DNA from 4 places in the Pseudomonas sp. A genome. Region 3 is predicted to be linked to each of the others. Evidence: riboswitches for the same ligand, from Rfam matches in the RefSeq annotation. Region 3 holds a riboswitch; each other region holds the start of a gene.
The links. Region 3 has a riboswitch for cobalamin ahead of cobW (cobalamin biosynthesis protein CobW). Riboswitches for the same ligand answer to the same signal wherever they lie in the genome.

Region 1: linked by a shared signal. The riboswitch ahead of AC0MAZ_RS19155 (TonB-dependent receptor) and the one ahead of cobW (cobalamin biosynthesis protein CobW) in region 3 are both predicted to bind cobalamin.
Region 2: linked by a shared signal. The riboswitch ahead of AC0MAZ_RS18085 (TonB-dependent receptor plug domain-containing protein) and the one ahead of cobW (cobalamin biosynthesis protein CobW) in region 3 are both predicted to bind cobalamin.
Region 4: linked by a shared signal. The riboswitch ahead of cobO (cob(I)yrinic acid a,c-diamide adenosyltransferase) and the one ahead of cobW (cobalamin biosynthesis protein CobW) in region 3 are both predicted to bind cobalamin.

The regions. Positions count from the first base shown of each region.
Region 1 is NZ_CM149873.1:4,324,912-4,327,104, reverse strand. Features, by position in the region: gene AC0MAZ_RS19155 (TonB-dependent receptor) at 1-1,158, opposite strand, end outside; cobalamin riboswitch at 1,266-1,470, opposite strand; gene AC0MAZ_RS19150 (GNAT family N-acetyltransferase) at 1,644-2,193, opposite strand, start outside.
Region 2 is NZ_CM149873.1:4,055,187-4,057,379, reverse strand. Features, by position in the region: gene AC0MAZ_RS18095 (TonB-dependent receptor) at 1-304, opposite strand, end outside; gene AC0MAZ_RS18090 (DUF2946 family protein) at 375-764, opposite strand; cobalamin riboswitch at 907-1,110, shown strand; gene AC0MAZ_RS18085 (TonB-dependent receptor plug domain-containing protein) at 1,200-2,193, shown strand, end outside.
Region 3 is NZ_CM149873.1:3,788,251-3,790,443, reverse strand. Features, by position in the region: gene AC0MAZ_RS16975 (CbtA family protein) at 1-57, opposite strand, end outside; gene AC0MAZ_RS16970 (CbtB domain-containing protein) at 68-253, opposite strand; cobalamin riboswitch at 354-576, opposite strand; cobalamin riboswitch at 636-835, shown strand; gene cobW (cobalamin biosynthesis protein CobW) at 936-2,003, shown strand; gene cobN (cobaltochelatase subunit CobN) at 2,007-2,193, shown strand, end outside.
Region 4 is NZ_CM149873.1:2,283,216-2,285,408, reverse strand. Features, by position in the region: gene AC0MAZ_RS10330 (cobyrinate a,c-diamide synthase) at 1-667, opposite strand, end outside; gene cobO (cob(I)yrinic acid a,c-diamide adenosyltransferase) at 664-1,275, opposite strand; cobalamin riboswitch at 1,389-1,607, opposite strand; gene AC0MAZ_RS10320 (hypothetical protein) at 1,762-2,193, shown strand, end outside.

The DNA.
Region 1 (2,193 bases), 540 kb from region 3:
CGAGTTGCTGTCGACGTTGAAGCGGATGCGGTTGTATTCGGCGCCGACCACGGTCTTGTTGGCCAGGCCGAACAGGCCATGGTCGAAGGTGAAGCTCTGGCGATCGCCGAGCTGCTCCTGGTTATGGCGAATCTCGAGGAAGCTGCCGCGCTGGATTACGCCGTTGGCGGCGTCCCAGGCGTAGGACTCGGCGTTGCGCCACTGGCGGCGGCTCTTGATGTAGTACAGCTGGTTGCTGGCGCTGACACTGTCGCTGAGGGTCCAGTCGGTGGTCAGGCGCGTCCACTCGTCGTGGTAGCGCTGTTCGTCGTTGCTGACGTTGTAGTTCTTGCGGCGCACGCTGCTGCGCAGGTGCCCGTCGATCAGCGGGGTGCCGTAGTAGTTGGCTGGTTGCGCATCGCCGCGTTCGTGGGCGAGGGTGAAGCTCAGGTCGTCGCTGGCATCGAAGCGCAGGGCGGCGCTGAGCGCCAGGCTGCGCGAGTCGGTGCGGTCGACCCAGCCGTTGCCGGCCTGCTGGTTGAGGGTCACGCGGTAGCTCAGCCGCTCGCTCAGGCTGCCGCCGCTGTCCAGGCCCAGTTGCTGGCGGTCCCAGGAGCCGTAGCCCAGGCGCAGGTGGTTGCGGATGTCACCGGCGTACGGCTTCTTCGGCACCACGTTGACCACCGCGCCGGTGGCGCCTTCGCCGTACAGCACCGAGGCGGGGCCGCGGACCACGTCGATGCGCTCGACCATCCACGGGTCGACCGGAAAGGTCAGGGTGCCGGCGCCGGCGTACAGGCGCGAGCCGTCGAACAGGGTCATCACCGAACTCTGCCCGGTGAAGCCCCGGGCCGACAGGCCGGTACCGCCGTCGCCCGGTGTGCCGATGAAGGTCAGGCCCGGCGAGCGGGTCACGGCGTCCTGCACGGTGAGGTTGTTGCGCTGCTGGATCTGCGCCTCGGTCAGGCTGCTGGTGCTGGCCGGGGTGTCCAGGGCGCTGAGGTTCAGGCGCGAGCCGGCCGGGGTTGGCGTGGCCAGGTCGATGACCTGTGGCTCGCGGGTGTCGGTGATCGCCGTGGAGGGCAGGGTGAGGGGCGCCACTTCATGGTCGTCGGCCAGTGCTGGCAGGGACACGGCCAGGCAGGCCGCCAGGGTGTGAAGCTTGTTGAATCGGGACATGTCGTTCCACTGCTGCAGGAAGGAATGGATCCCGGTGGAAAACACGCAACGGCGAAGCGCGCACGCAGGCGCGCGCGGATACCGGCCTGCGCCCGCCCACCGCGGGTTGCCAAGTGAAGCCTCAGGCCGGTCTCCGGGCTTGCGAGGAGCATGAAGCCTTCACCTTCCCATGCGTGCGCACAGTGGTCTGTCGAAGGATTCGCTCGCTTACCGTTGCGGGGGCAGCGCCGGACTTGTCGTGACAACGACGCACCGGCTTCCCGTTTCACCCTGCGCGCGGCGGCGCAGGACACCTGAAACTGGCGCGCATCTGACCATCGAACGGGTGGCGAGTCAATCGCCTGGGTGGCAGGAAAATATCTGGTGGGGCAATGGGTTAGCTGCAATTGCGTTGTCGCTGATCGCGGGGCAAGCCCGCTCCCACGGCGATACCCTGGCAGCTCCAGGCAATCGGATCGTGGGAGCGGGCTTGCCCCGCGATGGGTTCAGCGCCCGCGCCGACGCGAAACCCGCGCCTCGATATTCTTGCGTCCGATCAGCAGCGCCGGCTTTTCCACCACCGGCTCGTCTGCCAGCCACTTGTACATCACCAGGCAGTCCACCAGGCCCAGCTCGGCATGGCGGTAAGCCCTGGGCAGGCGGCCGACGGTCTCGAAGCCGAGCTTGTGCCACAGCGCCACCGCCACCTCGTTGCTGGCCACCACCGAATTGAACTGCAGGGCCAGGAAGCCCTCCTGGCGCGCCAGCTTCTGCGAGTGCTCGCACATCAGCCTGGCCACGCCCCGGCCGCGGGCCTGCTCGCAGACCATGTAGCCGCAGTTGCCGACATGCCCGCCGGGGCCGGCGGCATTGGCCTTGAGGAAGTAGGAGCCGAGCAGCACGCCGTCGTCCTCGGCCACCAGGGTGCGCAACGGGGTTTCCAGCCACAACCGACGCGCCTGGTCGACGTCCAGGGCCGGGTCGAAGGCGTAGGTCTGGCGGGCCTGGACAATGGCCTGGAAGGTCGGCCAGAAGCGTTCGAAGTCTTCCGGGGTC
Region 2 (2,193 bases), 270 kb from region 3:
CCCAGCCGGGCGGTGCCGAAGCGTTGACCCCGGGCAGGGCGTTGGCGGCGTCCTGGAAGTTGCGCGCGCCGATGCGTTCCATGGTCTTGCGGTCGGCGACGCTGACCGAGGCGGGGTTTTCGCGGGCGCTGAGGTTCAGCCGCGAGCCACTTTCGATAGGGCGGTCAAGGTCGAGGCCGGTGGCCTCCTTGGGTTGGTCGGCGGTGGCCGTGACGTTGCTGGCGGGCAGGGTCAGGGTGTCATCCTGCGCCCAGGCGCAGGTTGCGCTGCCAACGAGCAGCGCCAAAGTGGTCATGCGAAACATGCAAGGCTTCCTGGCTGAAATCGGTTAGCGCACGCCCGCTGCCGATCAGGCAGCGCAGGGCGTGGCGATGTCAGAACGCGAGAAGCGAAGCAGGAGAGGCGCGCGGATTGACCAGTGGCCAGCGCTGCTTGGGCAGGGGTGGCGCGGGTTGCCTGGGTAAGGGTTTGCTCGACTCCCCGGCGAGCAAGGCCAGCAGGCCGAAGAACACGGCCAGCAGGGTGGCGCTGAACAGGCTGGCGATCACGCAGTCGCCGCCGGCGGGCAGCACCGGGTCGCTGATGTCCTGGTCGCCCTTGAACACGCCGCTGCTGTCGGCCGCGCACCAGGCGGCGTCATCCAGGCCGGCCAGGCGCAAGCCCGCCATCTGGCCATGGCCCATGGCGCACAGCAACGAGCCGAACAGGATGCTGAAATACAGCACCCAGGCGACTTGCGATCGTGTGTGGCGGGCCAGCTTCATCGGCAAAGCTCGAAGGGAATGAGAATAGGTTCGGCGTGCGGATTCTACAGCGTTTGAAACATCTGCCTAGAGTGCTCGGCCGATAAAAAACATTCGAATCGATTCACCTGGCTGGCTTGACGCCTCTCGGCCCCAGGTGTTCAGATGCCGACCGATTTCAGGTGTCCCATGCCGCCGCGCATGGGGTGAAACGGGAAACCGGTACGCGCTTCGCGCCAGTCCGGTGCTGCCCCCGCAACGGTATGCAAGTGATGCCTTCGACAGACCACTGTGGCCAGTGCGCCATGGGAAGGTGAAGGTGTCTTGTCTTGCGAGCCCGGAGACCGGCCTGGAATGTGGTAGGCAAACTCCTGCGGTGGGCGGGCATGGGCCGGTATTGGCTGTGCGCGATCCCTGCTCCTGCGTGCTTCTGCGAAAGTCACTTTCGAGAAGAGCATGATTGCTGTGATTCACTCCCGACGTTTCTCCCCCAAGGCCCGGACCCTGCTTCTGGGCTGCCTGGCCAGCCCCCTGGCACTGGCCGAAAACACCCCTCTGATCCTCGACCAGCAGATCGTCGCCGCGCCCTCGGTGGAGTCGACCACGGTCGCCGCCATGGCCCAGTACGGCAGCAAGGTCGAGATCGTCAGCCGCGAGCAGATCGAGCGCGCCGGCCCCGGCGCCGACATCACCCGGGTGATGCAGATGTTCATCCCCGGCTTCTACGTCGCGCCGAAGAACGGCCCGTTCGACTACGGCACCTACTCGCTGCTGGGCGGGCGCAACGACGACACCTTGATCCTGCTCGACGGCGTGCGCCTGAACAACCGCCTGTACGGTGGCCTGTACCTGGACACCCTGCCGGCCAACGCGGTGGAGCGCATCGAGGTGCTCAAGGGCGGCCAGAGCCTGTTGTTCGGCACCCAGGCGGTGGCGGGGGTGATCAATATCGTCACCCGCAGCCCGCAGCGCCGCGAGGCTTCGGGGGAGGTCAACCTGGGCCTGGACAGCTTCGCCGGCAACAGCAAGGACGCCCGCGTCGAGCGGATCTTCAGCAATGGTTTCGGCGACCTGGGGCTGCTGGCCTATGTCAGTCACAACGTCTCCGACGGCTACCAACCGTTTCGCAACCGTGACTACAGCGGCAACGTCAGCGACAAGAAACGCGGCTACGAGGTGAGCACTTTCGGCGGCAAGGCAATCCAGGCCTTCGGCGACGCTGCGCGGCTGGAGCTGTTCTACCAGTACACCGACGCCAACCTCGATTTCGCCCGGCCGGTGAACAACTACAAAACCACCAATGACCGCGTGCAGCAGATCGCCACCGCCACCTTCGAGCAGCGCCTCAACGAGCGCCTGAGCTACTTCGTCAAGGGCCATGTCAACGACTGGGACACCCGCTACACCCGCATCAACAACCGCGCCGACGGCAGCCGCAACGTGGTCAACC
Region 3 (2,193 bases):
CAACAGGGCCGCGAGCAGGCCGCTGAAACCCGCGGTACGGGCGATGCGCGTAATCATGCGGATTTACTCAGTGGCAAGGGAAGGCGGCACTGTGGCGGGTGTCGTGGGCGGCATTGTGCACCGCCTCGATGTGCGAGAAACCGGCGAAGTACACCAGGCACAGCCCCAGCAGGCTGGCGCCGACCGCGACGATCAGTCGCTGGCTGAGGCTGACGGGGGTGGCGATACTGTGTTTGGCGCTGGTGATGGGCATGACGCGTTCCTCTGCTGCTTTTGTTGTGGCAACGGGCATGCGCGACGACCCCGGGCACGGCTGGCCCGAGTGATACGACGACGCCCGCCCACCGCGGGGTGTACTGTGAGCTCGTCAGGCCGGTCTCCGGGCTCGCGAGGTGGAGCAAGGCTCCTTCCATGGCGTCACCTTCCCATGCCTTGAGGCTGGCACAGTGGTCCGGACGCTTCTCTCGCTTACCGTTGCGGGGGCAGCACCGGCCTTGTCGGCTCCTGGAATGGAGACGCGACGCACCGGTTTCCCGTTTCACCCCCGTGGGGGCACCTGAACGCAATGCGCTAGCAAATCACGGGGCCGGGCCCGCGTCAATCGCCGCGGCGGTTGACCGCCAGGCAGGCACTGCGTAGCCTTGCCGCTGCGAGGTTCTCGGGCGTTGGCCCGAGCTAAGACGGGAACGCGGTACAAGCCGCGGCTGCCCCCGCAACTGTAAGCACTGAAGGGTTCGGCACAGCCACTGCGCAGGCGCGCGGGAAGGCGCCGGCCCACCGGCCAGCGAGCCGCAGCGGTGCAAGCCAGGAGACCTGCCTCGTGACGTTTTCGACTTTCAACCGGGCGGGGTGATCCGGTGGCGAACGCGCCAGGCCGGCATGGCCGTGGCTGTCGTCCTGCATGCCCGCGCCATTGCTGCCAAGGGCATCGCGACATGAAAACACTGGCCAAGCTTCCCGTCACCATCGTCACCGGCTTCCTCGGCTCAGGCAAGACCACCTTGCTGCGCCATATGCTCGACAACGCCCAGGGCCGCCGCATCGCGGTGATCGTCAACGAATTCGGCGAGCTGGGCATCGACGGCGAGATCCTCAAGCAGTGCAGCATCGGTTGCACAGAGGAAGAGGCCAATGGCCGCGTCTACGAACTGGCCAACGGTTGCCTGTGCTGCACCGTGCAGGAAGAATTCTTCCCGGTGATGCGCGAGTTGGTGGCCCGGCGCGGCGACCTCGACCACATCCTTATCGAAACCAGCGGCCTGGCCTTGCCCAAACCGCTGGTACAGGCCTTCCAGTGGCCGGAAATCCGCAACGCTTGCACCGTCGACGCGGTGATCACCGTGGTCGACAGCCCGGCCGTGGCCGCCGGCACCTTCGCTGCCTACCCGGACCAGGTCGACGCCCAGCGCAAGCTCGACCCGAACCTCGACCATGAGTCGCCGCTCCATGAATTGTTCGCCGACCAGCTGGCCAGCGCCGATCTGGTGGTGCTGAACAAAGCCGACCTGATCGACGCCGAGGGCCTGGCCAAGGTCCGTGCCGAGGTGGCCGAGGAACTGCCGCCGGCGGTCAAGGTGATCGAGGCCAGCAGCGGCCGCCTGCCGCTGGAAGTGTTGCTGGGCGTGGGCGCCGAGTCCGAGGCGCATATCGACGGTCGCCGTACCCATCACGACTCGCATCACGACGGCGATGACCATGACGACCATGACCACGACGCCTTCGACTCGATCTCCATCGACCTGCCCGAGGCCGACGAGAGCCTGCTGCTCGATGCCCTGACCCAGCTGGTCACCGAGTTCGGCATCCTGCGCGCCAAGGGCTTCGCCGCCATCCCCGGCAAGCCGATGCGCCAGCTGATCCAGGGTGTGGGCACCCGCTTCGACAAGCATTTCGACCGTGCCTGGCGCAGCGACGAGCCCCGGATCACCCGCCTGGTGCTGATCGGCCAGGATCTCGACGCGGCGCAGCTGGAAGCGCGCCTGCGCCAGGCCCTGGGCGCCTGATCCATGCACCTGCTGCGGACCCAGCCCGGCGGCTTCGTGCCGGACGACAGCATCGCCGATCTCGGCCAGACCCCCGCCGACCTGGTGATCCTCTGCAGCGGCGATTCACACCTGGCGCTGCTCGCCGAAACCGCCGAGCAGTTGCCGGCGGATTTCCCCAGCGTGCGCCTGGCCAACCCGATGCAGGTGC
Region 4 (2,193 bases), 1.5 Mb from region 3:
TGACCGGTGGCGGCAACGCGGCATCGCAGCTGGCACCGAGCGCTTCGGCGGCAGCGTCCAGTCGAGCATCCAGATCGTTCAACTCGCTGGCCTGGACCAGGCCGAGGTGGCGGCTGGGCAGCTCGATGCCGCGCTCGCGGGACAACCCGCCGTACCAGCGCAGGCCTTCGGTCAGGCTGCCTTCGAGCAGTTGCGCATGGCGCAGGCTGCCGACCCGGTTGGCCAGCACCCCGGCGAACGGCAGGTCGGGCTGGTAGCGCGCCAGGCCCAGGGCCAGGGCGCCGAAGGTCTGGGCCATGGCCGTGCCGTCGATCACCGCCAGCACCGGCACGCCGAAGTGGCGTGCCAGGTCGGCGCTTGACGGGGTACCGTCGAACAGGCCCATCACGCCTTCGATCAGGATCAGGTCGGCCTCGCCCGCCGCTTCCCACAACAGGCGACGACTTTCCTCGGCGCCAATCATCCACAGGTCGAGCTGGTAGACCGGCGCGCCGCTGGCGCGCTCCAGGATCATCGGATCGAGAAAGTCAGGCCCGCACTTGAACACCCGCACCTTACGCCCGAGGTTGCGGTGCAGGCGAGCCAGGGCGGCGGTGACCGTGGTCTTGCCTTGGCCCGAGGCCGGGGCCGCGATCAGCACGGCGGGACACTGGCGCGACTCACTCACAGTTCGACGCCCTTCTGCGCGCGGATACCGGCCTGGAAGGCGTGCTTGAGCATGCCCATCTCGGTGACGGTGTCGGCCAGTTCGATCATTTCCGGCTTGGCGGCGCGACCGGTGACGATCACATGCTGCATCGGTGGACGGGCCTGGATATCCGAAAGCACCTGATCGAGGTCCAGGTAGCCATGTTTGAGGGCGATATTCAGCTCATCGAGCACGACGAACTGGATCGACGAGTCCTGCAGCAACTGCCGCGACACCGCCCAGGCTGCCTCGGCGGCGGCAATGTCACGCTGGCGGTCCTGGGTTTCCCAGGTAAAGCCCTCGCCCATCACGTGGTAGCGCACCTGCTCGGGGAAACGACGGAAGAACAGCTCCTCGCCGGTACTGTTGCGGCCCTTGATGAACTGCACCACGCCGCATTGCATGCCGTGGCCCAGGGCGCGGGCGAGCATGCCGAAGGCCGAGCTGCTCTTGCCCTTGCCATTGCCGGTCAGCACCAGCAGCAGGCCGCATTCGTTGGGGGAATTGGCGATGCGCTCGTCGATGATCGCCTTCTTGCGCTGCATGCGCGCCAGGTGACGTTCGTCGCGTTCGATGGATTCGCTCATCAGGGGTCTCCGCAGGCTGTCGCGGCGGCGGCGACAGATAAAAGGCAGGCAGACGAGGAGCGCGCAGGGGGCATGGCAACGGCCACATCGCACCGCGCATCACCCTCCGTGATGCCGTTTGGCAGTGACAGGCCGGTCTCCGGGCTCATGAGCGGGCGCAGGCCCTGGCCACGCGCCTTCCCGGACTTGGAAATCCAGTGGCCTTGCGTAACCGTCGACTCATCTACCGTTGCGGGGGCAGCGCCGGGCTCGCGCCTGCTGGCGCCCACCGGCTTCCCAGTTTCACCCTGCCGAACCGCGGCTCGCAGGGCACCTGAAACACGCCGCGAAGGTTAGAGGGTTGAATCGGGAGCGTCAATCGAACGAGGGCCGATCTGGCCTGGATCAATGGCCGATCCGCCAGCTTGTGCCACACTCAAAGCAGTGATATCACATAGCCACCATTTTATCGGCTGACCTCGATCACAATGACAAGGAGAGCGCAGCATGCAAGGCCTGATCATCAACAACCCGCGCCTGGAGTTCCTGCGCCCGGCCCTGGAACGCTGGGTCGACTGCATCGACCGCTTCAACCAGCTGCAGGGCGACAACGAGGCACCCTACTGGCACGGCACCGCCGCCAACGTCGGCCTGCTCGCCGCGGCCGCCTGGCAGGGTGAGCTGGTGGCGTTGGAACGGCACATGAGCAAGAAGCAGCGCGACGAGGGCGAGCGCGATGGGCGCTGCGACCTGTCGATCAGCAGCGCCGAGGAGTCGCTGTACCTGCACGCCGGCCAGCGCTGGCCACGCATCGCCCGCCTCGACCTGACAGCAGCCCTGCAGGAAACCGCCGCCCTGGCCAAGCCGATCGCCTATGGCAGCCAGCTCAAGGCCGGGGCGCTGTTCGTCACCCCGTGGAAGGCCGGCCAGCATGCCAGC